2 regions of the Streptomyces sp. NPDC058459 genome follow, and region 1 is predicted to be linked to the other one. Evidence: riboswitches for the same ligand, from Rfam matches in the RefSeq annotation. Region 1 holds a riboswitch; the other holds the start of a gene.

What was found. Region 1 has a riboswitch for cobalamin ahead of cobN (cobaltochelatase subunit CobN). Riboswitches for the same ligand answer to the same signal wherever they lie in the genome.
Region 2: linked by a shared signal. The riboswitch ahead of ACFWN1_RS13965 (ribonucleoside-diphosphate reductase subunit alpha) and the one ahead of cobN (cobaltochelatase subunit CobN) in region 1 are both predicted to bind cobalamin.

What each region holds. Positions count from the first base shown of each region.
Region 1 is NZ_JBHXLV010000024.1:1,471-17,039, reverse strand. Features, by position in the region: gene ACFWN1_RS07475 (anti-sigma factor domain-containing protein) at 1-666, opposite strand, end outside; gene ACFWN1_RS07470 (sigma-70 family RNA polymerase sigma factor) at 663-1,232, opposite strand; gene ACFWN1_RS07465 (ATP-binding protein) at 1,369-1,785, opposite strand; gene ACFWN1_RS07460 (hypothetical protein) at 1,962-2,297, shown strand; gene ACFWN1_RS07455 (maleylpyruvate isomerase family mycothiol-dependent enzyme) at 2,504-3,319, shown strand; gene ACFWN1_RS07450 (antitoxin) at 3,387-3,614, shown strand; partial or broken gene ACFWN1_RS07445 (hypothetical protein) at 3,700-3,983, opposite strand; gene cbiE (precorrin-6y C5,15-methyltransferase (decarboxylating) subunit CbiE) at 4,047-5,300, shown strand; gene cobM (precorrin-4 C(11)-methyltransferase) at 5,297-6,046, shown strand; gene ACFWN1_RS07430 (cobalt-precorrin-5B (C(1))-methyltransferase) at 6,060-7,211, opposite strand; gene ACFWN1_RS07425 (cobalt-precorrin-6A reductase) at 7,231-7,995, shown strand; gene ACFWN1_RS07420 (precorrin-2 C(20)-methyltransferase) at 8,046-9,539, opposite strand; gene ACFWN1_RS07415 (precorrin-8X methylmutase) at 9,536-10,165, opposite strand; gene cobG (precorrin-3B synthase) at 10,207-11,469, opposite strand; cobalamin riboswitch at 11,547-11,678, shown strand; gene cobN (cobaltochelatase subunit CobN) at 11,746-15,372, shown strand; gene ACFWN1_RS07400 (superoxide dismutase) at 15,481-15,569, shown strand, end outside.
Region 2 is NZ_JBHXLV010000058.1:16,980-32,548, forward strand. Features, by position in the region: gene ACFWN1_RS13915 (sensor histidine kinase) at 1-1,275, opposite strand, end outside; gene nagB (glucosamine-6-phosphate deaminase) at 1,761-2,546, shown strand; gene ACFWN1_RS13925 (glycoside hydrolase family 3 protein) at 2,656-4,137, opposite strand; gene ACFWN1_RS13930 (carbohydrate ABC transporter permease) at 4,147-4,989, opposite strand; gene ACFWN1_RS13935 (carbohydrate ABC transporter permease) at 4,986-5,975, opposite strand; gene ACFWN1_RS13940 (extracellular solute-binding protein) at 6,061-7,335, opposite strand; gene ACFWN1_RS13945 (GntR family transcriptional regulator) at 7,744-8,508, shown strand; gene ACFWN1_RS13950 (DUF3311 domain-containing protein) at 8,654-8,917, shown strand; gene mctP (monocarboxylate uptake permease MctP) at 8,914-10,524, shown strand; gene ACFWN1_RS13960 (GNAT family N-acetyltransferase) at 10,601-11,107, shown strand; cobalamin riboswitch at 11,158-11,297, shown strand; gene ACFWN1_RS13965 (ribonucleoside-diphosphate reductase subunit alpha) at 11,422-13,845, shown strand; gene ACFWN1_RS13970 (ribonucleotide-diphosphate reductase subunit beta) at 13,845-14,852, shown strand; gene ACFWN1_RS13975 (hypothetical protein) at 14,765-15,013, opposite strand; gene ACFWN1_RS13980 (GlxA family transcriptional regulator) at 15,106-15,569, shown strand, end outside.

The DNA.
Region 1 (15,569 bases):
CGCCGTGATGCCGACGGCCGTCGCCCGGCCGAGGGGGCCGAGGAGTACGCGGCCCTGGCGACCGCCCGTGCCGGAGAGCAGGCCGGCCGGGCGGAAGGCGCCGTTGTCGGCGTACCAGAGCTGGTACACCCTCCCTCCGCCGAGGGCGGGCAGCCCGGCGGCGACGAACGCGCTCCTCTGCCGCTGCCGGGACACGACGACGCTAGCTCGTGCACCGTTGCTCAGCTCACCGGTGCGCACGGTGGCGTCCGGGGCCGTGACCACGTCGGCCAGCGAGGCGGTGCGCCGCTCCTGCTCCTGGGCGGTGCGCCGCGCGTCCCGCGCCTCCTCGTGCTGCCACCAGGCGACCGAGCCGCCGGCGACGGCCACCGCGAGACAGGCGGCGAGCGCCCAGGGAAGCAGCCGGCGGGCGCGGTCCGCCCGTGCGGGCGGCGTCTCCTGCCGGGTGTTCCGGATGCCGGCCAGCACGCGGGCGCGCGCCGCGTCGTCCGGGGGCAGCGCGGTGGCCTCGGCGAGTCCGACCACCGCCTCCATGAGCCGCGCGGCCTCCTCCCGGCAGGCCGCGCAGGCCGCCAGGTGGTTCTCGAAGGCCGCGCGCTCGTCCGGGGGCAGGGCGTCGAGCACATAGGCGCCGACCGCGTCGTGGTCGCCGGGCACCGAGTTCATCCGCCGGCCTCCAGGCACTCCCGCAGCCGGTGCAGTCCGGTGCGCATCCGCGTCTTCACGGTCCCGGTCGGCTTGCTCAGGGCGCGGGCGACCTCCTCGTACGTCAGGCCCTCGTAGTAGGCCAGCACCAGCGGCACCCGCAGGTTCCCGCACAGCGCCGCCAGGCAGCGGTACAGCCTGCGCCGCTCGTCGCGGTCCTGCACCAGCTCGGCCACCATGTCGAACGGACGCTCGCTGTCGGCCTGCGCCACCCGGCGGTCCCGGTCGGACGCGGCCTGCGCCGAGCGGACCCGGTCGACCGCGCGGTGGTGCGCCAGGGCGAACACCCATGACCTGGCCGACGCGCGCTCGGGGTGGAAACGGGCCGCCGTACGCCACACCTCCAGCATGACCTCCTGCGCCACCTCCTCCGCCTGCGAGGCGTCGCGCACCACGCGCAGGGCCAGACCGCGCACCGAGCCGGACAGGCTGTCGTACAGCAGGGTGAACGCCTCCTCGCTGCCGCGCGCGGTCGCCGTCAGGTAGCCGTCGAGACGGCGGTCGTCGGCGGACCTGTCGCTGTGCATCCGCGTGGTTCCTCCCCTCGTCCTCGCACTCCTCCCCTCTCAGCCTGGGTGTCCGGTGCCGGCCCCGCGCCCGCTGGACGCCCGCCTGCCCGGAAGTCCGTCCGTTCGAGTGCCCGGGGCCGCCCACGGCCGCCGGTCAGCCGTCCGCGCCGTAGAGCACGGCCCAGACGGTGTGCCCGTGCCGGGTCGGCTCGTCGCCCCAGCGGCCGGCCAGGGCGTCGACCAGGAACAGACCGCGGCCGGACTCCTCCAGCGTGAAGGACGGATGCCGCCACCGGGCCCGGACCAGGGTGGTGTCGAAGCTCGGCCCCGCGTCGGCCACCTCGATACGCAGCGTCGCCCGCCCGGTGCACCGGCGGCGCAGCGCGCACGCGACCCGCACGGGCGGCCGGCCGTGGCGCAGCGCGTTGGACAGCAGCTCACTGACCACCACGGTGGCGTCCTCCGCGAACTCGGCCGCCCGCAAGCGGGCGAGCCGGTCGCGCAGCTGGTCGCGTACCGCGTCGGCGGGTCCGGCGGGGTCGTGGCTGAGACGGGGGGAAGCGCGCTTCATGATGAACACCTTCAGTGGCCTTTCAGGTAATTCGTCACTGAACGCGCCATGGATGGGCGGCCGGCGGACGAGTGCGACGACCGCCGGCGGAAAATTCCTGAACGGCGCAAACCATGACATCCGCCGCTCCGAATCAGAGACATGAATGCTTCGAGAGCTGAAGGGAGGTGTACTCAATGCGCGCACTCAGTGTGAAGAGGGCCGCTGTCCTCGCGGCGGCCGGAGCGATGCTGGCGGGCGGCGCCGCCATCGGGACGGCCGGCACCGCGTCGGCATCCGTGCCCACATCGGCGCCGGCCTCGCACAGCCAGCACCACGGCGACCGGGGGCCGGGCAACTACGGCCACGACAACCGGTACGGCCACCACGGCTACGGCTACGGCTACGGCTACGGCCACGACCGCCACGGCTGGGGTCATGACGGCTGGGGCAACTCGCACCACCGCTGGCACCACCACTGGCATGACGGCTGGTGGGGCAACGGCCGCTGGCACTCCGGTTACTGGTACTGACCCGACGGCCGGAGCGAGCGGTGGGGCAGGCCCATGAGCGGGGGCCGGCCCCACCGCCCATGCCGTCGGCCCGGCGCCACGTCGGACGGACAGCGCACGGACAGCGGACGGACAACGCACCGCGACCCCTTGTCCCGGGCACGCGGGTCTGGTTTCGTACCGCGCGACGACTGCATGATCATGGAGACACGAGGAGAGCGGGCGGCGTGGAGCGGGGAACGGAGAGCGGCACCGGGGATTCCCTGCCCGAGGGGCTCGGCCGGGCGATTCGGGAGACCGCCGAGGCCGTCGCCGCGCTCCTGGACGGCGCGACTGACCCGGCCACTCCCGTGCCGGGACTGGAGTGGACCGTCGGGGAGACGGCTGCCCATCTGGCCCTGGCCAACGGGCTGATGGCCGAACTCGCGGCCGGCCGGGAAAGCCCCTACGGCGACGGCACACCGCGGAGCCTCGCGGCGGCCAACGCGCGCGGTCTCGCCGCGTTCCCCGAGCGCGGGGCGAAACCGCTGGCGGAGCTGATCGTGGGGCGGGCGGAAGCGTTCCTGGACGTGGTGGGCCGGGCCGGGCCGGACCGGACGCCGCTGACCCCGCTCGGCCCCATGAGCGAGGACGTGCTCGCCTCCTACCTGCTGACCCATATGCTCGGCCACGGCTGGGACCTCGCCCGTGCGGTGGGCCGTCCGCACATGATCGACCGGACGCGGGTGCGGTTGTGCCTGCCGTTCCTGAAGACGGCGATGCCGCGCGTCGCCGTCGCCCCCTCCGAGCTGACGGCCCGCTACACCCTGCGCGTCCGGGGTGGCGAGACGTTCGGCGTCACCTTCGCCGGCGGCGGGGTGGAGGTGCTTCCCGGCCCGCCGGAGCGTTCGGAGTGCACCATCCTCACCGAGCCGGTCACCTTCCTCCTCATCGCCCTGGGCCGTCTGGGTCCCTGGCAGGCCGTGGCCCGTGGCGGTGTGCTCGCGTGGGGCCGCAAGCCCTGGCTGGCGCCCCGCTTCCCCACGCTGTTCAACGCGCCCTGATTCAGGGGGTGATCGCCGGGTAGGCGTAGCCGGGAACGACGTACGCACTGACTGCGGGAGGTTTCCCATGAGCAAGTTCGGCGATCTGGCGAACAAGGCCAAGGAGCTGGCCAAGGGCCACCCTGACCAGGTCGACAAGGGTGTGGCGAGTGCCGAGCGGCTGATCGACGAGCGTACGGGAAACAAGTACGACTCCCAGACCGACAAGGCCGCCGACGCCATCCGCCGCTCCTACGGCGGCGGCGCGACCGCGACCGAGGGGACGACCGGGGCGGACGGTACGGCCGAGCGCTGACCGGCCGGTTCGGAGGACACCGGGGGCGGGAGACGCTGCGATGGCGTCTCCCGCCCCCGGTGTCTCATCCGGTGCCGCGCAGGGGGTCTTCCTGGGTGTCGCCCGGATGGCGGACCGGAGCACGCGCCAGGTCGCGCACCAGGAGGAGCGAGGTGTGGCCGCCGGAGACGATCAGAACCACGCGGGGGCCGGGCGGCGGACCACGGCACGCGGTGCGTGCGGCCGGGCCCGCGAGGCGATCTCCGGCACCACTCCGCCGTAGCGGGCGTGCTCGTCCGTGCTCGACGCCACCGCATGTCCCAGCAGCCGCCCGTCACGGACGGGTCCCGCCCCGCCAGAGATCGCCCCGGACGGGAACCCGGGGCACAGGGGTGTGCGGTGGGGCCCGGTAGAGTCCGGCTCTGTAGTCCCCGAACCCGAGGTGCCGAGTCAGTGACCCCCGCTCCGCCAAGCCCGCCCGCCGTCACGCTCGTCGGGATCGGCGCCGACGGATGGGCGGGCGTCTCCGGCGCCGCCCGTGACGCCCTGCGAGACGCGGAGGTCGTCATCGGCGGCCCGCGCCAGCTGGACCTGCTGCCGGACGAGTGCGCCGGCCGGCGGGTCCCGTGGCCCAGCCCGCTGCGGCCCGCCGTACCCCGCCTGCTCGCCGAGCACGCCGGGCGGCGCATCGCCGTCCTCGCCAGCGGCGACCCCATGTTCTACGGCATCGGCCGCGCCCTGGCCGAGGAGCCGGTCACCCTCCGGGTCCTGCCCCACCCCTCGTCCGCCTCCTACGCGGCGGCCCGCCTCGGCTGGCCCCTGGAGGACGTCGCGGTGGTCTCGCTCGTGGGCCGCCCGGCCGCCCGGCTCGCGGCGGAGCTGCATGACGGGCGCCGGCTGCTGGTGCTGAGCGCGGACGCCACCACCCCGGCCGTGATCGCGGCCCTGCTGCGCGAGCGCGGTTTCGGCCCCAGCGGGATGCGCGTGCTGGAACAGCTCGGCGGACCGGCGGAGGACACGCGCACCGAGGGCACGGCGGACGACTGGCGGCACCCGCCCGGCGACCCCCTGAACATCGTCGCCGTGGAATGCCGCCGCGCTCCCGGCACCCTGCGCCTCGGCGCCGTACCCGGCCTGCCGGACCACGCCTACGAGCACGACGGGCAGCTCACCAAGCGGCATGTCCGCGCCGCCACGCTCGCGGCCCTCGCACCCGCTCCGGGGGAGCTGCTGTGGGACATCGGCGGCGGGTCGGGCTCGATCGCCATCGAGTGGATGCGGACCCACCCCTCCTGCCGGGCGATCACCGTCGAACGGGACCCGGCCCGCGCCGAGCGCATCACGCGCAACGCCGAACACCTGGGCGTCCCCGCCCTGCGCGTCGTCGTCGGCGCGGCTCCCGGCGCACTGGCGGAACTGCCCCGGCCGGACGCCGTGTTCATCGGCGGCGGACTCACCGCGCCCGGCATCGTCGACACCTGCTGGCAGGCCCTGGACGAGGGCGGACGGCTGGCCGCCAACACCGTGACGCTGGAGTCCGAGGCCCTGCTCGCCGACGCCCGCCGGCGTCACGGCGGTGAGCTGGTACGCCTGTCGGTGGCCCACGCCGTACCCGTGGGCGGCTTCACCGGCTGGCGGCAGGCGATGCCGGTGACCCAGTGGACCGTCCAGAAGACCGCCGAACCCGTTCCAGGAGCAGACCGATGACCGTGTACTTCATAGGCGCCGGGCCCGGCGCCGCCGATCTGATCACGGTGCGCGGCGCCCGCACGCTCGCCGCCTGCGGAGTCTGCCTGTACGCGGGCAGCCTCGTCCCGCGCGAACTGCTGGCCGAATGCCCGGCGGACGCGCGGCTGGTGGACACCGCCGACCTCGATCTGGACCGGATCACCGCCGAGCTGGTCCGCGCGCACGAGGAGGGGCACGACGTGGCCCGGCTGCACTCGGGCGACCCCTCGGTCTTCAGCGCGGTAGCCGAGCAGATGCGCAGGCTCGACGCGGCCGGCATCCCCTACGAGGTGGTTCCGGGCGTTCCCGCCTTTGCCGCCGCGGCGGCCGCGCTCAAGCGGGAGCTGACCGTGCCCACCGTCGGCCAGACAGTGATCCTCACCCGCGTCGCCCACCGCGCCACGCCCATGCCCCCGGGCGAGGACCTGGCCACCCTCGGCCGCAGCGGCGCGCTGATCGTGCTGCACCTGGCCGTCCGGTACGTGGACCGGGTCGTCGGCGAACTCCTCCCGCACTACGGCGCCGACTGTCCGGCCGCCGTCGTCGCCTATGCCTCCCGCCCCGACGAGCTGGTCATCCGGGGCACCCTGGAGGAGATCGCCGGCCGGGTGAAGGAGGCCGGGGTGCTCCGCACGGCCGTGATCATGGTCGGGCGGACGCTGGGCGCCGAGCAGTTCCGCGACAGCCACCTGTACTCGCCCGAGCGTGACCGGCACCTCTGCTGAGACCCCGGCCGCGTCAGCGGGCCGGCGCCCGCCCGACCACGGTGCCGGCCCGGTCCACGCAGATGACGTCCACGGCGACCGGCGCGCCGCGCAGCACCGCCAGCGCCTCGTCCCGGGCCGCCACCGCCACCAGGTCGCCGAGCGGGACCCCGGCGTCCTGGCACAGGTGCAGCGCGGCGAGCCCGGTGTTGGCGGCGGCCACCCCGGCGGCCAGCGCCCCGTCCGCGCCGCCCCGCCGGGCCAGCTCGGCGAGAAACCCCTTGTCCACCTGGGAGCGGCCGGAGTGCAGATCGAGATGACCGGCGGCGAGCTTGGACAGCTTGGCGAAACCGCCGCAGACGGTCAGCCGGTCCACGGGATGCCGGCGGAGGTACTTGAGGACCGCGCCGGCGAAGTCCCCCATGTCCAGCAGCGCGTCCTCCGGCAGGCCGTGCTCGGCGACCACCGTCCGCTCCGACGTCGACCCCGTGCACCCGGCGACATGGGTACGCCCGGCCGCGCGGGCCACGTCCACACCCCGCCGGATGGAGTCGATCCAGGCCGAGCAGGAGTACGGGACGACGATCCCCGTCGTCCCCAGGATGGAGAGGCCGCCGAGGATGCCCAGCCGGGGATTCCACGTGGAGCGCGCGATCTCCTCACCGTGGTCCACGGAGAGGGTGATCTCCACGTCCGCGCCCACCCCGAACCGGCGGGCGACCTCGGCGACGTGCTCGCCCATCATCCGGCGGGGCACCGGGTTGACGGCGGCCTCGCCCACGGCCAGGGGAAGTCCGGGGCGCGTGACCGTACCCACCCCGGGCCCGGCCCGGAAGACCACGCCACGGCCCGCGGCCAGCCGCCGCACGGTGGCCCGGATCAGCGCGCCGTGGGTGACGTCCGGATCGTCGCCGGCGTCCTTCACCACCCCCGCCGTAGCCGACCCCGCGCCCAGTTCCTCCACCGCCAGGGCGAAGGCGGGCGTCTGGCCCCGGGGCAGCGTGATCGTCACCGGGTCGGGGAACTCGCCGGACAGCAGCGCCGTGTACGCGGCCGTGGTGGCCGCCGTCGCACACGCCCCGGTGGTCCAGCCGTGCCGTAGCCCGGTGTGCTCCAACTGCGCGCGGCGACCTCCCTGAGCCCTCTCGGAACCCCGCGCTCCGCCCCGCTGCTCACTGCTTCCCATGAACGGACCCGTAACTCCCATGCACGTGCTGATCCTCGGCGGCACCTCGGAGGCCCGCCGCCTCGCCGAACTGCTCCACGGAACCGGGGTGCCGAGGCTCACCAGCTCCCTCGCCGGACGCGTCTCCAGCCCCCGGCTGCCCCCCGGTGAGGTCCGGGTGGGCGGCTTCGGCGGGGTGGACGGACTGGTGGCGTGGGTCCGCGACCACGGGGTCGACGCGATCGTCGACGCCACCCACCCCTTCGCTGAGACGATGAGCTTCCACGCGGCACGGGCCGCCGCCGTCACCCATGTTCCCCTGCTCGCCCTGCGCAGGCCCGGCTGGGTCCCCGTCCGGGGCGACCGCTGGCACGGGGCGGGGTCGCTGGAGGAGGCCGCCGCGCTGCTGCCGGCCCTCGGCCGCCGGGTGTTCCTCACCACCGGACGCATGGGCCTCGCCGCCTTCGCGGGCCTCGACGACCTGTGGTTCCTCGTGCGGTCCGTGGACGCCCCCGAGCCGCCCTGCCCACGGCAGACGGAGACACTGCTCGCCCGGGGGCCCTTCACCCTCGACGGCGAACGCGAGCTGATCCGCCGTCACCGCGTCGACGTCGTCGTGACGAAGGACAGCGGCGGAGCGGCCACCGCCCCGAAACTCACGGCCGCCCGTGAGGCCGGGGTGCCGGTCGTGGTGATCCGCCGGCCCCCGGTCCCGGAAGGGGTGCCGGTCGTCCCCGACCCCGAACGGGCCGCCCGGTGGGTACTGGACCGGCTCGGAGGGCGCTCTTCCCCCACCCTCGGCTGAAGGACCCAGGAGGGGCACTCCCACCCGGCCGTCACCGGGTGCGAGCGACCTCACGCCTCCGGATACCGGCGAGGGGTCCAGACGACCGACTCGCCGTCCCCGCGCCGCACGGCGACGGTCTGGGAGGAGCCGACCAGCAGCAGCGTGCGCATGTCGACCACGGCGGGGTCGAGTCCGTCCAGCCGCACGACCGAGATCCGCTCGTCCGGGCCCCCGACGTCCCGCGCGACCACCACCGGCGTCCCCGGGTCCCGGTACTCCAGCAGCAGGTCCCGCGCCCTGCCCACCTGCCAGGTGCGGCTGCGCGAGCCTGGGTTGTACAGAGCCAGCACCAGATCGGCCGAGGCCGCGGCCCGCAGCCGCTCCTCCACGACCTCCCACGCCTTGAGCCGGTCGGACAGTGAGATGCTGGCGTAGTCGTGTCCCAGGGGGGCGCCCACCCGGGCCGCGGCCGCGTTGGCTGCGGTCACACCCGGCAGCACGCGCACCGGCACGCCGTGGTACTCCGGCTGCGAGGCCACTTCGAGCACGGCCGTGGCCATGGCGAAGACGCCCGGGTCGCCGCCGGAGACGACCGCCACCCGCCGCCCCCGCCGGGCCAGCTGGAGCGCGAACTCCGCCCGCTCCGCCTCGACCCGGTTGTCCGAACCGTGCCGTGCCTGACCCGGCCGTACGGGCACGCGGGCCAGATAGGTCGTGTAGCCCACGAGGTCGTCGGCGGCGGCCAGCGCGCCGCGGCTCTCCGGGGTGAGCCAGAGCGGCCCCGCCGGTCCGGTGCCGACCACGGTCACCTCGCCCTCGCCCTCCTCCCGCACCGGCCGCCCGGAATCCACCTGGCTGGGCAGCACCGCCACCGCGAAGTACGGCACCGAGTCCGGGTCCACGTCCGCGAGTGCCGACGTACGCTCCTCGCTCATGGTCGCCCGCTCCACGTACCTGGCCCGCTCCAGCTTCCCGGAGCGCTCGAACGCCCGGCTCACCTTGGGGAAGGTGCGTCCGAGCTTCATCACCACCGCCGCGTCGGCAGCGGCCAGACGTGCGGTCAGCTCCTCCTCGGGCAGGGTGCCCGGCAGGACGGTCAGCACCTCCTCGCCCTCCACGAGCGGGGTGCCCAGGCGGGCCGCGGCGGCGGACACGGACGTGACGCCCGGGATCACCTCGGTGTCGTAGCGGTCGGCCAGCCGCTTGTGCATGTGCATGTAGGAGCCGTAGAAGAACGGATCGCCCTCCGCCAGCACCGCCACCGTCCGGCCGGCGTCCAGATGGGCCGCCAGCCGGGCCGACGCCTCGGCGTAGAAGTCCTCCATGGCCCCCCGGTAACCGCCCGGATGGTCGGTGGTCTCCGTGGTCACCGGATAGACGAGCGGCTCCTCGATGTGGTCGTCCCGCAGCCGGCGCCGCGCGATCGACCGGGCGATGGACCGTCCGTGCCGGGCGCTGTGGTACGCGACGACATCGGCCTCGGCGATGGCCTCGACCGCCCGGACGGTCATCAGGGACGGGTCGCCGGGGCCGAGCCCCACGCCGTACAGCTTGCCCTTCACTCTTCCTCACTCGCTATCGCGTTGAGCGCGGCAGCGGCCATGGCGCTGCCCCCGCGACGGCCGCGGACGATCAGGTGCTCCAGACCCGCCGGATGGGCCGCCAGCGCGTCCTTCGACTCCGCGGCGCCCACGAAGCCGACCGGGACACCGATGACGGCGGCGGGGCGGGGAGCACCCGCCTCGATCATCTCCAGGAGCCGGAAGAGCGAGGTGGGCGCGTTGCCGACGGCGACCACCGCGCCCTCCAGCCGGTCGTGCCACAGCTCCATGGCGGCTGCGCTGCGCGTGGTGCCGAGTTTCGCGGCCAGCTCCGGAACGGACGGGTCCGACAGGGTGCACAGCACCTCGTTGCCGGCCGGCAGCCGCTTGCGGGTCACTCCGCTGGCCACCATCTGCACATCGCACAGGATCGGCGCACCGGCGCGCAGGGCCTGGCGGGCGCGGGCCACGACCGAGGGTGTGTAGGACAGGTCCCGCACGAGGTCGACCATCCCGCAGGCGTGGATCATGCGGACCGCGACCTGGCTGACATCGGCGGGCAGGCCCGCGAGGTCCGCTTCCGCGCGGATGGTGGCGAAGGACCGGCGGTAGATGGCCGCCCCGTCCTTCTCGTAGACATGGGGCATCACGGTGCTGCTCTTCTCGCTGCTCTCGGTCGGCTGATGGCTCAAGAGGTCATCCCCGCCAGAGCGGCGGGTACTCGGTCGGCGTCGCCCGCCACGAGGGGGACCGCGGCGGGTCCGCCGGCGGTGTCCGAGATCCGGTATCCGGCACCGGGGACGGCGACCACCTCGATGTGGTCCTCGCCGGGGTGCCCGCAGCGGCGTTCACATCCCGACCAGTACACGGTCCGCCCCGTGCGGGCGGCGGCGTCGACCGTGCGGGCGGCGTCCGCACGGACATCGGTGAGGGCTCTGGCGCATCCGGGCCGGCCGACGCAGGCCCCCACGCCCAGCCAGGGGGACGCGGCGTCGGTGACGAGTCCCGCCGCCTCCAGGCGCGCCAGGGAGGCTCCGGCGCTCGCGCCGCCGGCCGGGATCACGACGCCCCGCCACGGGGTCAGCCGCAGCTCGGTCTCCGCGACGTCGGTCAGCGCTCGCCACTGGCCGGCCGAGAGCCGTCCGAACGGCACATGGACGCAGAGCGCGGCGCCCCGAACTCCCGGCGCGGGACCCGTCTTCGTCCCCGTGGGCCCGGCGCGGCGCTCGTGCCGGACGCCGAGGGCGTCCAGCCGGCGGCGCACCCGCGCTGCCAGCTCCTCCTCCGGCAGGCGGAGGCCGGACACCCGCCAGGCATGCGTGCCGTCGTCCCGGCCGGCCTCCAGGAACACCTCGGCTGCGGCGACCGCGGCACCGGCCACGTCCGTACGCGCGATCCGCACCCCGCCCGGGGACAGCTGTGCCGCCCCGCCGGAGAGGGCGCGCACCGTGATGTCGGCTCCCAGGCCGGCCATGTCACCGCGTCCGTCGTCGAGCGCGAACAGGAACCGCCCCGAGAGGTCCCGCGCGGCGTCGCTCGCGCACAGGGCGGCGTCCAGTGCGGTCAGCCAGGGGCGGACGTCCAGCAGCCCCACGGTGTCGAGGCCGGACAGGGGTGAGGCCACGATGTTGCGCACCCGCTCGTGGCCGGGCGACGGCAGCAGTCCCGCCGTGCCGAGCCGGTCGGCGAGTTCGCCGCCGCAACCGTCCCGCAGACCCCGCAACTGCACGTTCCCGCGCGAGGTCAGCTGAAGATCGCCGTCGCCCAGATCTCGTGCCGCCGCCGCCAGCGAGCGCGCCTGACGCGTGCTCAGCACCCCGCCCGGTATCCGGACGCGGGCCAGCGCTCCGTCGTCCGCCGGGTGCAGCCGCAGCGCACCCGGGCACGCGTCACCCTGTCCGGGAGTGACTGGCGTGCCCCGGGAAGGGGAGGGGGAGGCGGCCATGGACATGGCCGTGAGCATACATACGATCACACCAAATGTATGCCCTGCGCATTTTGCGTGACCCTTACTATGCTCAACGGTGGATCACTTGATCCACCACCGCCCATACGGCGACAGGGGAGGAAGCCCGGTGCGAATCCGGCGCGGTCCCGCCACTGTGAGCCCGCCCTCCAGGGGGCGAGCGAGTCAGGAACTCCCGTTCCGCTGCCCGGACTTGACCAGGCAGCGGAGACCATTCAGCTACCGGCCGGGGCGCGGACCCCGAGGAAGGCCAGGTGCCGCATGCCCACTCCCCCCGGAGAGCGCGTCCCGCACGCCCACACGATCCTCCTTCTGTCGACATCCGACACCGACCTGCTCAGCGCCCGCGCCGCCGGCGGACCGGTGCCGTACCGCCTCGCCAACCCGACCCGCCTCGCACCCGGCGAGCTGACCACCCTGCTCGACGGGGCCGATCTCGTCGTCGTACGCCTGCTCGGCGGCGTCCGTGCCTGGCAGGACGGGCTCGACCAACTCCTCGCGGCCGGGGTGCCGGTGGTCGTCCTCACCGGTGAACAGGCGCCGGACGCCCAGTTGATGGCCGTCTCCACCGTCCCCGTCGGTATCGCCGCCGAGGCCCACGCCTACCTCGCCCACGGCGGCCCGGCCAACCTGGAGCAGCTCGCCCGGTTCCTCACCGACACGGTCCTGCTCACCGGACACGGCTTCGACGCCCCCGCCCCCGCACCGTCGTGGGGCGCCCTGGAGCGCCCGGCGGGACGACCCGGCGGTCCGGTCATCGCGGTGCTCTACTACCGCGCCCACCACATGAGCGGCAACACGGCGTTCATCCACGCCCTCTGCGACGCGATCGAGAACGCGGGCGGCCGGGCCCTGCCCCTCTACGTCGCCTCCCTGCGCGCGCCCGAACCGGAGCTGATCGAGGAACTCCGCGCCGCCGACGTGATCGTCACCACCGTGCTGGCCGCCGGCGGCACCCGGCCCGCCGAGGCGTCGGCCGGCGGTGACGACGAGTCTTGGGACGCGGGAGCGCTCACCGGCCTCGACGTCCCGATCCTCCAGGCGCTCTGCCTGACCGGCTCACGTGCCGCGTGGGAGGAGAACGACGAGGGCGTCTCCCCCCTCGACGCGGCCGGCCAGATAGCCGTCCCCGAGTTCGACGGCCGGCTGATCACCGTCCCCTTCTCCTTCAAGGAGATCGACGCCGACGGCCTGCCCGTCTACGTCGCCGATCCCGAGCGGGCCGGCCGGGTGGCCGGAATCGCCGTACGCCACGCCCGGCTGCGGCATCTCGCGCCCGGTGACAAGCGGCTCGCGCTCGTGCTGTCCGCCTACCCGACCAAGCACTCCCGTATCGGCAACGCGGTCGGCCTGGACACCCCCGCCAGCGCCGTCGCCCTCCTGCGCCGGCTGCGGGCCGAGGGCTATGACTTCGGCGGCGACGACATCCCCGGGCTCGCCTCGGGGGACGGCGACGAACTGATCCGCGCGCTCATCGAGGCGGGCGGCCACGACCAGGACTGGCTCACCGCGGAGCAACTGGCCCGCAACCCCGTCCGTATCCCCGCCGCCGACTACCGGCGCTGGTTCGCCGCGCTCCCCGAACGGCTCCGCAGCTCGGTGGAGGAGCACTGGGGCCCGCCGCCCGGCGAGATGTTCGTCGACCGCAGCCGCAACCCGGAGGGCGACATCGTCCTCGCCGCGCTCCGCTTCGGCAACCTGCTCATCCTCATCCAGCCGCCGCGCGGCTTCGGCGAGAACCCGATCGCCATCTACCACGACCCGGACCTCCCGCCCTCCCACCACTACCTGGCCGCCTACCGCTGGATCGCGGCAGCGCCGGACGAGGGCGGGTTCGGTGCCGACGCCATGATCCACCTCGGCAAGCACGGCAACCTGGAGTGGCTGCCGGGCAAGAACGCCGGTCTCTCGGCCGCCTGCGCCCCGGACGCGGCCCTCGGTGACCTGCCCCTCGTCTACCCCTTCCTGGTCAACGACCCCGGCGAGGGAACGCAGGCCAAGCGCCGGGTCCACGCCACCCTCATCGATCACCTGATCCCGCCGATGGCCCGCGCGGAGTCCTACGGCGACATCGCCCGCCTGGAACAACTCCTCGACGAACACGCGCAGATATCCTCGATGGACCCGGCGAAGCTCCCGGCCATCCGGGCCCAGATCTGGACCCTCATCCAGGCCGCCCGCCTCGACCACGACCTGGGCCTGGACGACCGGCCGGACGACGACGGCTTCGACGACTTCCTCCTCCACGTCGACGGCTGGCTCTGCGAGGTGAAGGACGCCCAGATCCGCGACGGACTGCATGTGCTGGGCGCCGCGCCGGAAGGTACCGACCGGGTCAACCTCGTCCTCGCCATCCTGCGCGCCCGGCAGATCTGGGGCGGCACGACCGCGCTGCCCGGCCTGCGCGAGGCGCTCGGCCTCGACGAGTCCGCCGCGACCCGGACCGGAGCCGACGAGGCGGAGGAGCGGGCCCGCGCCCTGGTCCAGGCGATGGAGGACGCGGACTGGGACCCCTCGGCCGTCTCCCGGGAGCACGGCGAACAGGTCGCGGCGGTAATGGAGTTCGCCGCGCGTGAGGTCGTGCCGCGGCTCGCGGCGACCACCGCCGAGCTGGATCACGCCGTACACGCCCTCGCGGGCGGCTTCGTGCCGGCGGGGCCGTCCGGCTCCCCGCTGCGCGGTCTGGTCAACGTCCTGCCGACCGGCCGCAACTTCTACTCCGTCGACCCCAAGGCGGTCCCCTCCCGGCTCGCCTGGGAGACCGGCCAGGCCCTGGCCGACTCGCTCCTGGAGCGGTACCGCTCCGACCACGGTGAATGGCCGACGTCCGTGGGGCTCTCGCTCTGGGGGACGAGCGCCATGCGCACCGCGGGGGACGACGTTGCCGAGGCCCTCGCGCTGCTCGGAGTGCGGCCGGTCTGGGACGACGCGTCCCGCCGGGTCACCGGCCTGGAGGCGGTCCCGGCGGCGGAACTGGGCCGCCCGCGCATCGACGTCACCCTGCGCATCTCCGGCTTCTTCCGCGACGCCTTCCCGCACACCGTCGACCTCATGGACGACGCCGTACGCCTGGCGGCGGGCCTGGACGAACCGGCCGAGGCCAACCACGTACGCGCCCACGTGCAGGCCGACCTCGCCGAGCACGGCGACGAGCGCCGCGCCACCACCCGTATCTTCGGCTCGCGTCCGGGCACCTACGGCGCCGGACTGCTCCAGCTCATCGACTCGCGTGACTGGCGCACCGACGCCGACCTCGCGGAGGTGTACTCCGTGTGGGGCGGCTACGCCTACGGCCGGGACCAGAACGGCCGCCAGGCCAGGCAGGAGATGGAGACCGCCTACCGGCGCATCGCCGTGGCCGCCAAGAACACCGACACCCGCGAACACGACATCGCCGACTCCGACGACTACTTCCAGTACCACGGCGGCATGGTCGCCACGGTGCGCGCCCTGCGCGGCACGGCGCCGGAGGCGTACATCGGCGACTCGACCCGGCCCGAGACCGTCCGCACCCGCACTCTGACGGAGGAGACCTCGCGTATCTTCCGGGCCCGGGTGGTCAACCCGCGCTGGATCGAGGCGATGCGGCGCCACGGCTACAAGGGAGCCTTCGAACTCGCCGCCACGGTCGACTACCTCTTCGGCTACGACGCCACGACCGGCGTGATAGCCGACTGGATGTACGACAAGCTCACCGAGACCTACGTCCTCGACCCCGTCAACCGGCAGTTCCTGTCGGAGGCGAACCCCTGGGCGCTGCACGGCATCGCCGAACGCCTGCTGGAGGCCGAGTCCCGAGGCATGTGGGAGAAGCCCGACCCGGAGGTGCTGAGGCGGCTCCAGGAGGTCTACCTCGAGACGGAGGGAGACCTCGAAGGCGAGGACTGACGCACCGGTACGACTCGGGTCCCGGGACTGATGCCTGATCAGCGGGGCACCTTGTCGCTGATAGCGTGCAACTGCACATCACTCGCAATTATCGCGGAGGACGTTGACATGGCGGTGTACACGCTCCCGGAGCTCCCGTACGACTACGCGGCGCTCGCCCCGGTGATCAGCCCCGAGATCATCGAGCTGCACCACGA
Region 2 (15,569 bases), on a different contig from region 1:
CTTGGTGGTGCCGCCCCGGACCGCCGAGACCTCGACCGTGCCGGTGTCGCCCTCGCGGAAGCCGTGCTCAAGGGCGTTCTGCAGCACCTCGGTCAGCACCATGGACAGCGGCGTGGCGACCTCGGCGTCCAGCCAGCCGAAGCGGCCGCTGCGCCGGGCGGTCACCTTGCCCGGCGAGATCTCCGCGACCATCGCCAGCACCCGGTCGGCGATGTCGTCGAACTCCACCCGCTCGTCCAGGTTCTGAGACAGCGTCTCGTGCACGATGGCGATGGAGCCGACCCGGCGCACGGCCTCCTCCAGCGCCTCCCGGCCGCGCTCGGAGCCGATGCGGCGGGCCTGGAGCCTGAGCAGGGCGGCGACCGTCTGGAGGTTGTTCTTCACCCGGTGGTGGATCTCACGGATGGTGGCGTCCTTGGTGATCAACTCACGTTCACGGCGCCGGAGTTCGGTGACGTCCCGGCAGAGCACCAGGGAACCGATGCGCGTGCCCTTGGGCTTGAGCGGGATGGAGCGGAACTGGATGACGCCGTCATTGGCCTCGATCTCGAACTCGCGGGGGGCGTAGCCGCTGGCCGCCTTGGCGAGCGCCTCGTCCACCGGGCCCCGCGTCGGGGCGAGTTCGGCGGTGGTGCGGCCGAGGTGCTGGCCGACCAGATCGGCGGCGAGACCGAGGCGGTGGTAGGCGGAGAGCGCGTTCGGGGAGGCGTACTGGACGATGCCGTCGGCGTCCACCCGGATCAGGCCGTCGCCCGCGCGCGGGGAGGCGTCCATGTCGACCTGCTGGTCGGGGAAGGGGAAGGAGCCGGCCGCGATCATCTGCGCGAGGTCCGAGGCGCTCTGGAGGTAGGTGAGTTCCAGCCGGCTAGGGGTGCGCACGGTCAGCAGGTTGGTGTTGCGGGCGATCACCCCGAGGACGCGGCCCTCCCGCCGGACCGGGATGGACTCGACCCGTACCGGGACCTCTTCGCGCCATTCCGGGTCGCCCTCCCGGACGATCCGGCCCTCGTCCAGCGCCGCGTCCAGCATGGGGCGGCGACCGCGCGGGACGAGGTGGCCGACCATGTCGTCCTGGTAGGAGGTCGGGCCGGTGTTGGGGCGCATCTGGGCGACCGAGACGTACCGGGTGCCGTCGCTGGTGGGGACCCACAGGACGAGGTCGGCGAAGGAGAGGTCGGAGAGCAGCTGCCACTCAGAGACCAGCAGATGGAGCCACTCGAGGTCGGTGTCCCCGAGGGCGGTGTGCTGGCGGACGAGTTCGTTCATGGAGGGCACGCTGCGAGCGTACCGGGGGCACGTCACGGGCCCGGAGGACACCCGCGGGCCGCGGCGCCTGAGAGGGACCCTCAGCCCTCCCCGCGCCGCAGCCCGGAGCATCATCGGCCGTGGGGTGTGCGGTCCCGGTCGGCCGAAGGCCGAGGAGCCGGAGCAGTCAGGGCAGAGAGCGCCGGTTCCTCGATCCGCCTTCCTGTGCGGGGAAGGCGGAGGCTTGTCAGCTTGTCGTCCTGCGTGGAGCCTCTCCCGCATTCTGGACTAGACCACGCGGGCGTGTCCATGGTCCGGAGAGCCCGGACCCGTGGGCGGCGGGGCCGCGCCATACCGAAAGCCTAGCCCGGCGGGCGGGCACGCGGGGGTCGTCGGCCTGGCGATTTCCACCACGTACGGCGGAGGCCACTCTGCTAGATTGGTCTAAACCACAGGGCCGACGTTCCCCCGGTCCCCAGCGACCGTCGGCCCTCTTCCAGATCGGCAGGCCCAGCGTGGAAGTTGTCATCGTCCCGGACGCCGCAGCGGGCGGCGAACTGGTGGCCGAGGCCATGGCCCGGCTGCTGCGGCGCAAGCCCGAAGCCCTGCTCGGAGTGGCCACCGGCTCCACCCCGCTGCCGGTCTACCGGGCCCTGGCGGCCAAGGTGCGCTCCGGCGCGGCGGACATCCGCCGGGCCAGGATCGCGCAGCTCGACGAGTACGTGGGGCTGCCCGCCGACCACCCCGAGTCCTACCGCTCGGTGCTGCGCCGCGAGGTGCTGGAGCCGCTCGGCATCGGCATGGCCGCGTTCATGGGCCCGGACGGCACGGCCGCCGACGTCCTTGCGGCGTGCGAGGAGTACGACCGGGCGCTCACCTCGGCCGGCGGCGTGGACCTCCAGCTCCTCGGCATCGGCACGGACGGGCACATCGGGTTCAACGAGCCGTGCTCCTCGCTCGCCTCGCGGACCCGGATCAAGACGCTGACCGAGCAGACCCGGATCGACAACGCCCGCTTCTTCGACGGCGACATCGGCCAGGTCCCGCACCATGTGATCACCCAGGGCATCGGCACCATCCTGGAGGCCCGCCACCTGGTGCTGCTCGCCACCGGAGAGGGCAAGGCGGACGCGCTCGCAGCCACCGTCGAGGGCCCGGTCGCGGCGGTCTGTCCCGCCTCCGCCCTCCAGCTCCACCCGCACGCCACGGTGGTCGCAGACGAGGCGGCCGCCTCCAAGCTGAAGCTGGCGGACTACTTCCGCCACACCTACGCCCACAAGCCGGACTGGCAGGGCCTGTAGGCGGGGAGGGCAGGGCCTGCGGACGGAGGGGCAGGGCCTGTGGACGAGGGGCAAGGCCCGCGGAAACGCCTCCGTCCCCGTGGGCGCACCACGGGGACGGAGTGCGGGCTCACGCACCCGCGATGACCTCCGCAGCCGCCCGGCCGCAGACGCGGGCCGCGCCGTGGGTGGCGAGGTGGAGATGCCCGCGCGGCGGGGACTGCGGCACGCCCATCTCGACGACCACCGTGTCCGGGCGGGCCGCGAGGAGCGTGGTCAGGGCCCTGGCCATCCAGGGGTGCCGGTGTTCGTCCCGGACCACCGCGACCACCCGGCGCTCCCCCGCGGCAACGAGGGCGTCGGAGCCGGCCGAGTCACCGGTGAAGCTCCCCGTCAGCGTGCCCGGCAGCAGCGAGGACAGCTCGGCTGCCACGCCCCAGGGAGTCTCGTCGCCCACCGCGATGTTGGCGACGGGGGTGAAGGCGGCGACGTAGGGCGCCTCGGTGAGCGGGGTGAAGGACTCGCCGCCGGTCACCGCCAGGGCCCGGCGGGCGGCGCGCAGTCCGGCCCCGGGGTCGGGGGCGGTGTCCCCGGCGGTGCCGTTCGTGGTCCAGGCGGCGAGTTCACGCACCCGGCGGGCCGCGTCCGCGAGGCGTTCCTCGGGGAGTTCGCCGGAGCGTACGGCGGTCACCAGGGCGTCGCGCAGCCGCCGTACCGTCTCGTCGTCGGCGAGACCGCCGCCCACGCAGATCGCGTCGGCGCCGGCCGCGACGGCCAGGACGCTGCCCCGCTCGATGCCGTAGGTGCCGGAGACGGCGCGCATCTCCATGCCGTCGGTGACGATCAGGCCCTGGTAGCCGAGTTCGCCGCGCAGCAGGTCGGTGAGGGCCGGCCGGGAGAGGGTCGCGGGGCGGTCCGGGTCCAGGGCGGGGACCAGGATGTGGGCACTCATCACGGCGCGGGTGCCCGCCGCGAGGGCGGCACGGAAAGGCGCGAGTTCGCGGGTCTGGAGCACCTCGGCGGGTACGTCGATGCGGGGCAGCGCGTGGTGGGAGTCGACGGCGGTGTCGCCGTGGCCGGGGAAGTGCTTGGTGCAGGCCGCGACCCCGGCTGACTGGAGGCCGCTGACGTAGGCGGCGGTGTGCCGGGCGACCAGGTCGGTGTCGGCGCCGAAGGAGCGGACGCCGATGACCGGGTTGCCGGGGTTGGAGTTGACGTCGGCGGACGGCGCCCAGTTGAGGTGGACCCCGCAGGCGGCGAGGCGGCGGCCGAGTTCGCGGGCGACGGCGTGGGTCAGCTCCAGGTCGTCGACCGCGCCGAGGGCGTGGTTCCCGGGGAAGGAGGAGCCGGTACGGGCCTCCAGGCGGGTGACGTCGCCGCCCTCCTCGTCCATGGCCACCAGCACATCGGGCCGCTCGGTACGCAACTGTGCGGTGAGAGCGGCCAGTTGGTCGGGCGAGACGATGTTGCGGCCGAACAGGCCGACCGAGGCGAGGCCCTCGCCGAGCCGGCGCAGCAGCCAGTCGGGGGCGGTGGTGCCGGTGAAGCCGGGCTGGAGGACGGTGAGCGCGTCGCGCGTCAGGGTGTCCGTACCGCGGGCGATTGTCGTCATCGGGTGGCGTTATCCCTTCACGGCGCCCGCGGTCAGCCCCGCGGCCATCTTGCGCTGGACGAGGAGGAACAGCACGACGATCGGCACGGCCATCATGGTGGCGCCGGCCATCATCGGGGCGTATTCGGTGCCGTGCTTGGTGGTGAAGTTGCCGAGCCAGACGGTGGCCGTCTGGTTCTCCTGGCTGAGCAGCATCAGGGCGTAGAGGTACTCGTTCCACGCCTGGATGAAGCCGTAGACGGAGGTGGCGACCATGCCGGGGGCGAGCAGCGGGAAGACCACGCGGACGAAGGCGCCGGTGCGGGAGCAGCCGTCGACCATGGCCGCCTCCTCCAGCTCGCGCGGGATGTTGACGATGAAGCCGCGCAGGGTCCACACCGTGAACGGCAGGATGAACGTCAGATAGGTGATGATCAGCCCGGTCAGCTTGTCGTACTGATGCAGGTCGTTCAGCAGCAGGAAGACCGGGATGATCATGGCGACGAGCGGGACCATCTGCACCGCGAGAATGCCGACGATCACGATCTTCCGGCCCCGGAAGGCGAACCGGGAGATGGCGAGCGCGGCGAGCATGCCGACGACGACGCCGATGAGGACGACGGACAGCGAGACGATCAGGCTGCGGCCGACCGGGCCCCAGAAGTCGGCGATGTCGAAGGCCCGGCGGAAGTTGTCCAGGGTGAAACCGGTGGGCAACAGGCTGGGGTCGGGGTCGATGGCGTCCTTGGCCGGCTTGATCGCGGTGTCGAGCATCCAGTAGACGGGGAAGCCCGCGGTGGCGACGACGAGGAGGCCGAGGACGTTCCAGCCGGCCCTGGCGGTCCGGCGGGCGGGGGAAGCCGTGCTGGTCACTCGACCTCTCCGATCTTGAGCATCTGGCGCATGTAGACGGCGACGACGCCGAGCAGCAGCACCACGGTGATGAGGGCGATGGCGGAGCCCTGGGCGTAGTCGTTGACCACGAAGGCGCGGTCGTAGGAGTAGGTGGTGAGGAGCTGGAACTGGGCCTCGGGGTGGCCGTTGCGCATCACGAAGACCTGCGGGAAGACACCCATGTCCCAGATGACGGAGAGGGTCGTCAGCATGACGATCACCGGTTTGAGCACGGGCAGGGTGACGTACCGGAAGACGCCCCAGGAACCGGCGCCGTCCAGCCGGGCGGCCTCCTCCAGCTCGGCGGGGACCTGGGTGAGTCCGGCGCTGAGGGTGATGACCACGAAGGGCACCGCGCCCCAGACCACCAGCAGCATGATCACCGCGAGCCCCTGGGTTCCGTCGGCGAACCAGTTGTGGCCGATCAGGTCGACGCCGGGCAGCTTGCTGACGAGGGCGTTGAGGATGCCGTAGTCGGCGTCGAAGAGCCACTTGAAGACGGTGGTGGCGACGATGACGGGCATGCCCCAGCTGGCCACCAGCGCGATGTTGACGAGGGTCTTCACCCAGCCGGAGACCCGCTGGAGCAGCAGGGCGATCAGCATGCCGAGGACCATCGTGCCGACGACCGCGCCGCCGGCGAAGACGGCGGTGCGCAGGACGACCTGCCAGAAGTCGCCGTCGCCGAGCACCTTGGTGAAGTTGCCGAAACCCGCCGACTCCGGCTCCTTGAACCCCCACAGCTGGGACTGGCCGAACGTCTGGAACGACAGGGTGACCAGCCGGACCAGGGGGTAGCCCATGACACCGGCGAGGATCAGCAGACAGGGCGCGAGCAGCAGCCAGGGGGTGGCGGCGGTGCCCCTGGCGGAGCCGGGTCGGGGCCGCCGGGGCGCGGGGCCGGGTGGCGGCGCCTGCCGCGGCGGCGGCACCTTGGCAGGCGTGGTCGTGTCTGCGGCACTCATCGCGCTCCTCGGCGATCCCTGAAGTCCGGTGCAGGCGGTACGGCGGGCGCCGCGCGGGCCGGTGAGCCCGCGCGGCGCACCCGGGTCACTTGGTGTTGATGACCTTGTCGATCGCGGCGTCCGCCTCCTTGGCGGCGTCCTGCACCGACTTCTTGCCGGTGCCGATCTGCTGGAGCATGGTCTGCAGGACCTGCGCCTTCTCCACCTGGCCCCAGCCGGGGGCCATCGGCACGAACCAGTTGGACTCGGCCGCGGTGGCCGGCACGGCGGTCGCCGGGTCGTTCTTCAGGGTGGCGAGGTCGGTCTTGTTGTTGGGCAGGTTGCCCTTGGCGATCAGACCCTTCTGGCCCTCGGGACCGGTGAAGGCGTTGATCCACTCGGCGGCGACGTCCTGGTTGTGGGACTTCACCGGCACGGCGAGGTCCGAACCGCCCAGGAACACCGGCATGTTCTTGCCGGACGGACCGGGCATCACGAAGTTCTCGAGGTTGTCCTTGAGCTTGCCGGTCTTGTCGTTCTTCGGGTCGGCGGAGGTGGCGCCCTCCCAGGCCGCGCCGAAGATCATGGCCGACTTGCCCTGGCCGTAGACGAGGTAACGGTCGGACTCGTCCTTGGTCTTGTCGCCGTGCATGTACTTGTCGACGACCTGCTTGAAGGCGGTGAGGCCCTTGACCGACTCCGGTGAGGAGAGGGACGCCTTCCACTGGCCGCCCTCCTGCTTGGCGATGGCGCCGCCCGCGTCGTAGACGAAGGACACGGCCGCGTACCAGTCACGGGTGGGCTGGTACCAGGCGTTGAACTTGCCCCCCTCCTTCTTCTGGATCTTGTCCAGCGCGGAGGTCAGCTCGGCGTAGGTCTTCGGCGGGGTCTTGACGCCGACCGAAGCGGCCACGTCCTTGCGCCAGTTGGCGACGCGGCCACCGGCGTAGTACGGCACGCCGTAGGTCTTGCCGTCGTAGCCGACCGACGCCTTCAGGCCGTCGAGCCAGGCGTCCGAGCCCTCGAACTTGCCGGGCTCCAGGGGGGCGAAGGCGCCCTTCACCATGTAGCCGAGCATCTCGGTGTTGCCCATCTCGACCACGTCGGGGGCCTTGTCGGTGGCGAGGACGGCGTCCAGCTTGGTGTTCTTGTCCGGCCAGCCGTAGTACTCGTGCTTGATCTTCAGGCCCGGGTGCTTCTTCACCACGGCGGCGTCGGCGGCCTTGACCAGGTTCGGCCAGTTGTTCTGCGCGTCGACGGTCAGCCAGACGGTCAGCGCGTCGTTGTCGCCCCCCTTGCCCTTGCCGTCGTCGCTGCCGCACGCGGCGATGGAGACGATCATGCCCGCGACGCCGATCGCGGCTATCAGTCTGCGCTTCACGCCATCCTCCTCAGGGATGCCCACAACCCCCCTGCCTCCCCGCGGCGTCACACTTGCGCGTCGTACCGCCCTCGGAGCCGGGACTGGACCAATGGTGTAGACCAGCACCGGGAGCTTGGCCCAGACCAAATGGGCTGTCAAGGGTGTTCAGGTGGGGCGCGGGCGTCCGTGACGCGACCGAGATATGCAGGGACCTTTCATTGCGCAACCGACAGATCGGACGGCCCAGTTCCGGTGGACCACTGACCCGCACCGCACGGGTGGACTAGACCAACTGAGGGTGCGGCGGTATACAAGGAGCTCACGGAGCGTTCGGGCGTACCCGGCCGCGCGCGGCCGTGCCACGATGTGGACCGCGACCGATGGCGATGTCGGTCGCCAGCGGCATCCGGAGCCGGGAAGGCAGCCATGAGCACCGACGTCAGCAGGGCGGAGAACGAGGCCGGCGCGACCGTCCGTACGGCGCGCGTGCCCAAGTACTACCGCCTGAAGAAGCACCTCCAGGAGATGACGGAGACGCTTCCGCCGGGTACGCCGGTGCCGCCCGAGCGCACCCTGGCCGCGGAGTTCGACACCTCCCGCACCACGGTCCGCCAGGCGCTCCAGGAGCTGGTGGTCGAGGGACGACTGGAACGCATCCAGGGCAAGGGCACCTTCGTCGCCAAGCCCAAGGTCGCCCAGACGCTCCAGCTCACCTCCTACACCGAGGACATGCGCGCCCAGGGTCTGGAACCCACGTCTCAGCTGCTGGACATCGGCTACATCACGGCCGACGACCGCCTGGCCGGGCTGCTGGACATAAGCGCCGGGGGCCGGGTGCTGCGCATCGAGCGGCTGCGCATGGCCAACGGCGAGCCGATGGCCATAGAGACCACCCATCTCTCCGCCAAGCACTTCCCCGCGCTGCGCCGTTCGCTGGTGAAGTACACCTCGCTGTACACCGCGCTCGCCGAGGTCTACGACGTCCACCTGGCCGAGGCCGAGGAGACCATCGAGACCTCGCTCGCCACCCCGCGCGAAGCGAGCCTGCTCGGCACCGACGTGGGCCTGCCGATGCTGCTGCTGTCCCGGCATTCCGTGGACCGCGAGGGCCGGCCGGTGGAGTGGGTGCGCTCGGTCTACCGGGGCGACCGCTACAAGTTCGTGGCGCGGCTGCGGCGCCCACAGGACTGACCGGTTCCGCTTCCCCCTCCTCCTTCGGCGCTCACCAGCTCCCCTCGCCGTACTGACACCCGGACGAGGGCTTCCGCTCCGCCCGAGCCGTCACCTAGATTGCGTGCGCGTCACACAGTGATCCACGAGGGGACGGAGCTGCGGCATGCCCGAAGAATCCGAAGTGAGACCACCGGTGGTGACACCGGTCCGTGTGGTCATCGGCCTGTGCCTCGTGGCGCCGTTCGTGGCGATGCTGTGGGTGGGTTCGTTCTCCAGGGTGGACCCGACGTTCATCGGCATCCCGTTCTTCTACTGGTACCAGATGCTGTGGGTGCTGGTCTCCACCTCGCTCACCGTGACCGCGTACCAGCTGTGGCAGCGTGACCAGCGCTCCCGCAAGGCGCGGAGCGGGGGTGTGGCGAGGTGAAGGACGGCGTCAACGGCGTGGCGCTCGGCGTCTTCGTCTTCTTCTTCCTGGCCGTCACGGTCCTCGGCTTCCTGGCCTCGCGCTGGCGCAAGGCGGACAACGAGCACTCGCTGGACGAATGGGGCCTGGGCGGCCGTTCATTCGGCACCTGGATCACCTGGTTCCTGCTCGGCGGCGACCTGTACACCGCGTACACGTTCGTCGCGGTGCCCGCGGCGATCTACGCGGCCGGCGCGGCCGGGTTCTTCGCGGTGCCGTACACGATCCTGGTGTACCCGCTGATCTTCACGTTCCTGCCCCGGCTGTGGTCGGTCTCGCATCGGCACGGCTACGTCACCACCTCCGACTTCGTGCGCGGCCGGTTCGGCTCCAAGGGGCTTTCGCTGGCGGTGGCGGTCACCGGCATCCTGGCGACCATGCCCTACATCGCGCTCCAACTGGTCGGCATCCAGGCGGTGCTGGACGTGATGGGCGTGGGCGGCGGTGAGGACACCAACTGGTTCGTGAAGGACCTGCCGCTGCTGATCGCCTTCGGTGTGCTGGCGGCCTACACCTACTCCTCGGGGCTGCGGGCCCCCGCGATGATCGCGTTCGTGAAGGACACGCTCATCTACATCGTGATCACGGTGGCGATCATCTACATCCCGGTCAAGCTGGGCGGCTTCGACGAGATCTTCGCCAAGGCGGGCGAGAAGTACACCGCCGCCGGCGCGGGCGGTCTCGTCCCGGCACCGGCGGGCCAGTGGACGTACGCCACGCTGGCCCTCGGCTCGGCGCTGGCGCTGTTCATGTACCCGCACTCCATCACCGCGACCCTCTCCTCCAGGAGCCGCGACGTGATCCGGCGCAACACCACGATCCTGCCGCTGTACTCCCTGATGCTCGGCCTGCTGGCGCTGCTGGGCTTCATGGCTGTCGCGGCCGGGGTGAAGGTCAAGAACGGCCAGCTGGCGATCCCTCAGTTGTTCGAGAACATGTTCCCGGACTGGTTCGCGGGCGTGGCCTTCGCGGCGATCGGCATCGGCGCCCTGGTCCCGGCGGCGATCATGTCGATCGCGGCGGCGAACCTGTTCACCCGCAACATCTACAAGGACTTCATCAAGCCCGACGCGACGCCCGAGCAGGAGACCAAGGTCTCCAAGCTGGTCTCGCTGCTGGTGAAGGTGGGCGCGCTGGTCTTCGTCCTCACCATGGACAAGACGGTGGCGATCAACTTCCAGCTGCTGGGCGGCATCTGGATTCTCCAGACCTTCCCGGCCCTGGTCGGCGGCCTGTTCACCCGCTGGTTCCACCGCTGGGCGCTGCTGGCGGGCTGGGCGGCCGGCATGCTCTACGGCACGGTCGCCGCCTACGGGGTCGCCTCGCCGACCCAGAAGCACTTCGGCGGCTCGGCCGAGGAGATCCCCGGTATCGGTGAGATCGGCTACCTCGGCCTGACCGCGTTCGTGCTGAACGTGCTGGTCACCGTCGTCCTCACCTTCGTCCTGAGGGCCGTGAAGGCCCCCGACGGCATCGACGAGACCAGGCCCGAGGACTACACGGCCGACGCGGGCGACCCCGGCGTCGAGGTCGAACTGCCCCCGGCGACGGCGGGCAGCGCCCACTAGGGATCTGCGCCCTCCCGACGACGGGCCGCCGTGATACGCGAGCGACGGCGGCCCGTCGTCGTACACACTCACGCCCATGGACCTCCACATCAGAGCCGCCGAGCCGGCCGAGTACACCGCCCTGGGCGAGATCACCGCGCGGGCCTACCTCCAGGACGGACTGCTGGACTTCGGCGCGAGCGACGCGTATCTGGGCGAGCTGCGGGACGTGGCCCGGCGGGCGGCCGCCGCGCAGATCCTGGTGGCCGAGCGCGGGGGCGTCCTGCTGGGCGGGGTGACCTTCGTCCCGGCCGGCGGGCCCATGGCCGACATCGCCGGTCCCGGCGAGGCCGAGATCCGCATGCTGGCGGTCGCGCACGCCGGCCGGGGCCAGGGAGCCGGGGAGGCACTCGTCCGCGCCTGCGTGGAGCGCGCGCGGGCCGTCGAGGGCTGCCGGAGCCTCGTCCTGTCCACCCAGCCGATGATGCGGACCGCCCACCGCATCTACGAACGCCTCGGTTTCCACCGCACCCCGGACCGCGACTGGAACCCCCTGCCGGACCTCCTGGACCTCGCCCTGCTCACCTACGAGTTGACCCTCTGAAGCCGCCGCAACACGCAACAGACACAACATCTGGGGGTGACGCGACAGCCCGGCACTAGATGTATGCTCATGCTCGCTGTCGTCGCAGGGGAATCCGGTGCGAATCCGGAACTGTCCCGCAACGGTGTACTCGCGTGCTTCGTGCATGCCAGCGTCAGTCCGAGGACCTGTCGGCAGCGGCGCCCGGCCGTCCGGTCCGGGTGCTCGAAGACGTCCGGGCCTCGTGGAGTGGGCCGGTGGACGAGACGCCGTGTGCGCTCGTGCCCCCGTATACCCTCCGCCAGGTCCCCGTGCCCAGCGAGGGAGAGTCCCACGTGACCATCGCGCCTGCCGACCCGGCTTCAGCCACCCCGGCGACCGGGGCCCCAGTGCGGAACGACGGCCCCGGCGCCGCGCTGCTGCGGACCCTGACCGAGCTGACCGCCGACCTCCCCGACGCGGACCCCGGCCGGGTCGCGGCCGCCGCGCTGCGCGGCCGGTCGGCGCGCGCCGACGAGGCGGAGCTGCGCGAGCTGGCCACCGAGGCCGCCGCCGGCCTGATCTCGGAGGACCCCGCGTACTCCCGGCTGGCCGCCCGGCTGCTCACGCTCTCCATCCGCGCCGAGGCCGCCTCGCAGGGCGTGACGTGCTTCACCGAGTCGGTGACCGTGGGCCACCGCGAGGGCCTGGTCGCCGACCGCACCGCTGACTTCGTGACACTGCACGCCGCCCGTCTCGACGCCCTGATCGACACCGGCGCCGACGACCGGTTCGGCTACTTCGGCCTGCGCACCCTGCACAGCCGCTACCTGCTGCGCCACCCCCTCACCCGCAAGGTGATCGAGACCCCCCAGCACTTCCTGCTGCGCGTGGCTAGCGGCCTGGCGGAGAACGACAGCGCCCCAGCCGTGGACGAGGTGGCCGCGCTGTACGGCCTGATGAGCCGCCTGGACTACCTGCCCTCCTCCCCCACCCTGTTCAACTCCGGTACGCGGCACCCCCAGATGTCGTCCTGCTACCTGCTGGACTCCCCGCTGGACGAGCTGGACTCGATCTACGACCGCTATCACCAGGTGGCCCGCCTCTCCAAGCACGCCGGCGGCATCGGCCTGTCCTACTCCCGTATCCGCAGCCGGGGTTCGCTGATCCGGGGCACCAACGGGCACTCCAACGGCATCGTCCCGTTCCTGAAGACGCTGGACGCCTCGGTGGCCGCGGTGAACCAGGGCGGCCGGCGCAAGGGCGCGGCCGCGGTGTACCTGGAGACCTGGCACTCCGACATCGAGGAGTTCCTGGAGCTGCGCGACAACACCGGTGAGGACGCGCGCCGTACGCACAACCTGAACCTCGCGCACTGGATTCCGGACGAGTTCATGCGCCGGGTCAACGCCGACGAGCCCTGGTCGCTGTTCTCCCCGGCCGACGTGCCCGAGCTGGTCGACCTGTGGGGCACGGAGTTCGAGGCGGCCTACCGCAAGGCCGAGCAGGCGGGCCTGGCGAAGAAGTCCATGCCGGCCCGCGAGCTGTACGGCCGCATGATGCGCACTCTCGCCCAGACCGGCAACGGCTGGATGACCTTCAAGGACGCCGCCAACCGCACCGCCAACCAGACGGCGCTGCCGGGCAACGTGGTCCACTCCTCCAACCTGTGCACGGAGATCCTCGAGGTCACCGACGACGGGGAGACCGCGGTCTGCAACCTCGGCTCGGTGAACCTGGGTGCCTTCGTGGCCGACGGCGACATCGACTGGGAGCGGCTGGACGAGACCGTCCGCACCGCCGTGACCTTCCTCGACCGGGTCGTGGACATCAACTTCTACCCGACCGAGCAGGCGGGCCGCTCCAACGCCAAGTGGCGCCCGGTGGGCCTCGGCGCGATGGGCCTGCAGGACGTCTTCTTCAAGCTGCGCATCCCGTTCGACTCCCCCGAGGCGAAGGCGCTGTCCACGCGGATCGCCGAGCGCATCATGCTGGCCGCCTACGAGGCATCCGCCGACCTCGCCGAGCGCCCCCAAGCGCCTACGACAGGCTCCGGTGCAGGGGGGACCCCCGTCGGCCCGCTGCCCGCCTGGGAGCAGACCCGTACCGCGCGGGGTGTGCTGCACCCCGACCACTACGGCGTCGAGCTGACCTGGCCGGAGCGCTGGGCCGCGCTGCGCGCCCGGATCGCCGAGGTCGGCATGCGCAACTCGCTGCTGCTGGCGATCGCGCCGACGGCCACCATCGCCTCCATCGCGGGTGTGTACGAGTGCATCGAGCCGCAGGTGTCCAACCTGTTCAAGCGCGAGACGCTGTCGGGCGAGTTCCTCCAGGTGAACGCGTACCTGGTGCAGGAGCTGAAGAACCTCGGCGTGTGGGACGCCCGCACCCGTGAGGAGCTGCGCGAGGCCAACGGCTCGGTGCAGGGCTTCGCCTGGATTCCCGAGGACGTGCGGAACCTGTACCGCACGGCGTGGGAGATCCCGCAGCGCGGTCTGATCGACATGGCCGCCGCCCGCACCCCGTTCCTCGACCAGGCGCAGTCGCTGAACCTGTTCCTGGAGACGCCGACCATCGGCAAGCTCTCCTCGATGTACTCCTACGCCTGGAAGTCGGGTCTGAAGACCACGTACTACCTGCGTTCGCGCCCGGCGACCAGGATCGCCCGTGCCGCCGGCCGCGCCCAGGAGACCAAGACCATCCCCGTGCAGCAGGCGGCCGACCCGGATGCCGTCGCCTGCTCTCTCGAAAACCCCGAGTCCTGCGAGGCCTGCCAGTAATGACCGAGAAGAACCTGCTCGACCCCGGCTTCGAGCTGACTCTGCGTCCCATGCGCTACCCGGACTTCTACGAGCGCTACCGGGACGCGATCAAGAACACCTGGACCGTCGAGGAGGTCGACCTCCACTCGGACGTCGCCGACCTGGCGAAGCTCACCCCCGAGGAGCAGCACCTGATCGGCCGCCTGGTGGCGTTCTTCGCCACGGGTGACTCGATCGTGGCGAACAATCTGGTGCTGACGCTGTACAAGCACATCAACTCCCCCGAGGCGCGGCTCTACCTGAGCCGGCAGCTCTTCGAGGAGGCCGTGCACGTCCAGTTCTATCTGACGCTGCTCGACACCTACCTGCCCGACCCGGAGGACCGCACGGCCGCGTTCGCGGCGGTGGAGAACATCCCCTCCATCCGGGAGAAGGCCGAGTTCTGCTTCAAGTGGATCGACTCGGTCGACAAGCTGGACCGGCTGGAGACCAAGGCGGACCGCCGCAAGTTCCTGCTGAACCTGATCTGCTTCGCGGCGTGCATCGAGGGCCTGTTCTTCTACGGCGCCTTCGCGTACGTCTACTGGTTCCGCAGCCGGGGTCTGCTGCACGGCCTGGCCACCGGCACCAACTGGGTGTTCCGGGACGAGACGATGCACATGTCGTTCGCCTTCGACGTGGTCGACACCGTCCGCAAGGAGGAGCCGGAGCTGTTCGACGGCCGGCTGGAGCGGGAGGTCACGGACATGATCCGGGAGGCCGTCGCGGCCGAGCTGCAGTTCGGCCGCGACCTGTGCGGTGAGGGCCTGCCCGGCATGAACACCGAGTCGATGCGGCAGTACCTGGAGTGCGTCGCCGACCAGCGCCTGGTGCGCCTGGGCTTCGCCCCGGTGTACGGCTCGGAGAACCCGTTCTCCTTCATGGAACTGCAGGGTGTTCAGGAGCTGACGAACTTCTTCGAGCGCCGTCCGTCGGCGTACCAGGTCGCGGTGGAGGGCACCGTGGACCTCGACGAAGATTTCTGAGCCTGCTGAGCCTCCTTTCCGCGGTCCTTCTGGGCCTGCCCGAGCTGTCGGTCGATGCGCAGGTCGCGCACGATGCCGATCACCGAGGGCAGGACCAGGAGGACCAGGATGCCGAGAGTGGCGACCATTCCGATGAGTCCTTGGAGCTGGTTTCCGTTCATGTCATCAGCCTCGCGCTGAACGCTCCTGGCCGACACTGGCAGGACTGCCGTGGGCCCTCGAATTCCTGCCAGCGCCGGGGCACACTGGCAGCATGCTGAAGAACGTGGTCGCGGTCCTGCTGGACGGGGTGCACCCCTTCGAGCTGGGGGTGGTGTGCGAGGTGTTCGGCATCGACCGCAGCGAGGACGGTCTCCCGGTGTACGACTTCGCCGTGGCCTCGGCGGAGGGACCGACCCTGCGCACCCACTGCGGCTTCACCATCTCCACCCTTCACGGTCTGGAGCGGCTGGAGGAGGCGGATCTGATCGCCGTCCCGGCCGGTGAGGGCTACGCGTCCCGTTCCTGTCCCCCCGAACTGCTGGACGCCCTGCGCCGGGCCGTGGCCCGCGGCGCGCGGGTGCTCAGCGTGTGCTCGGGGGTGTTCGTGCTGGCCGAAGCCGGGCTGCTGGACGGACGCCGGTGCGCGGCGCACTGGCACGACGCCGAGGAGCTGGGCCGGCGTCACCCGGGCGTCACGGTCGAGCCGGACGTGCTCTACGTCGACGCGGACCCGGT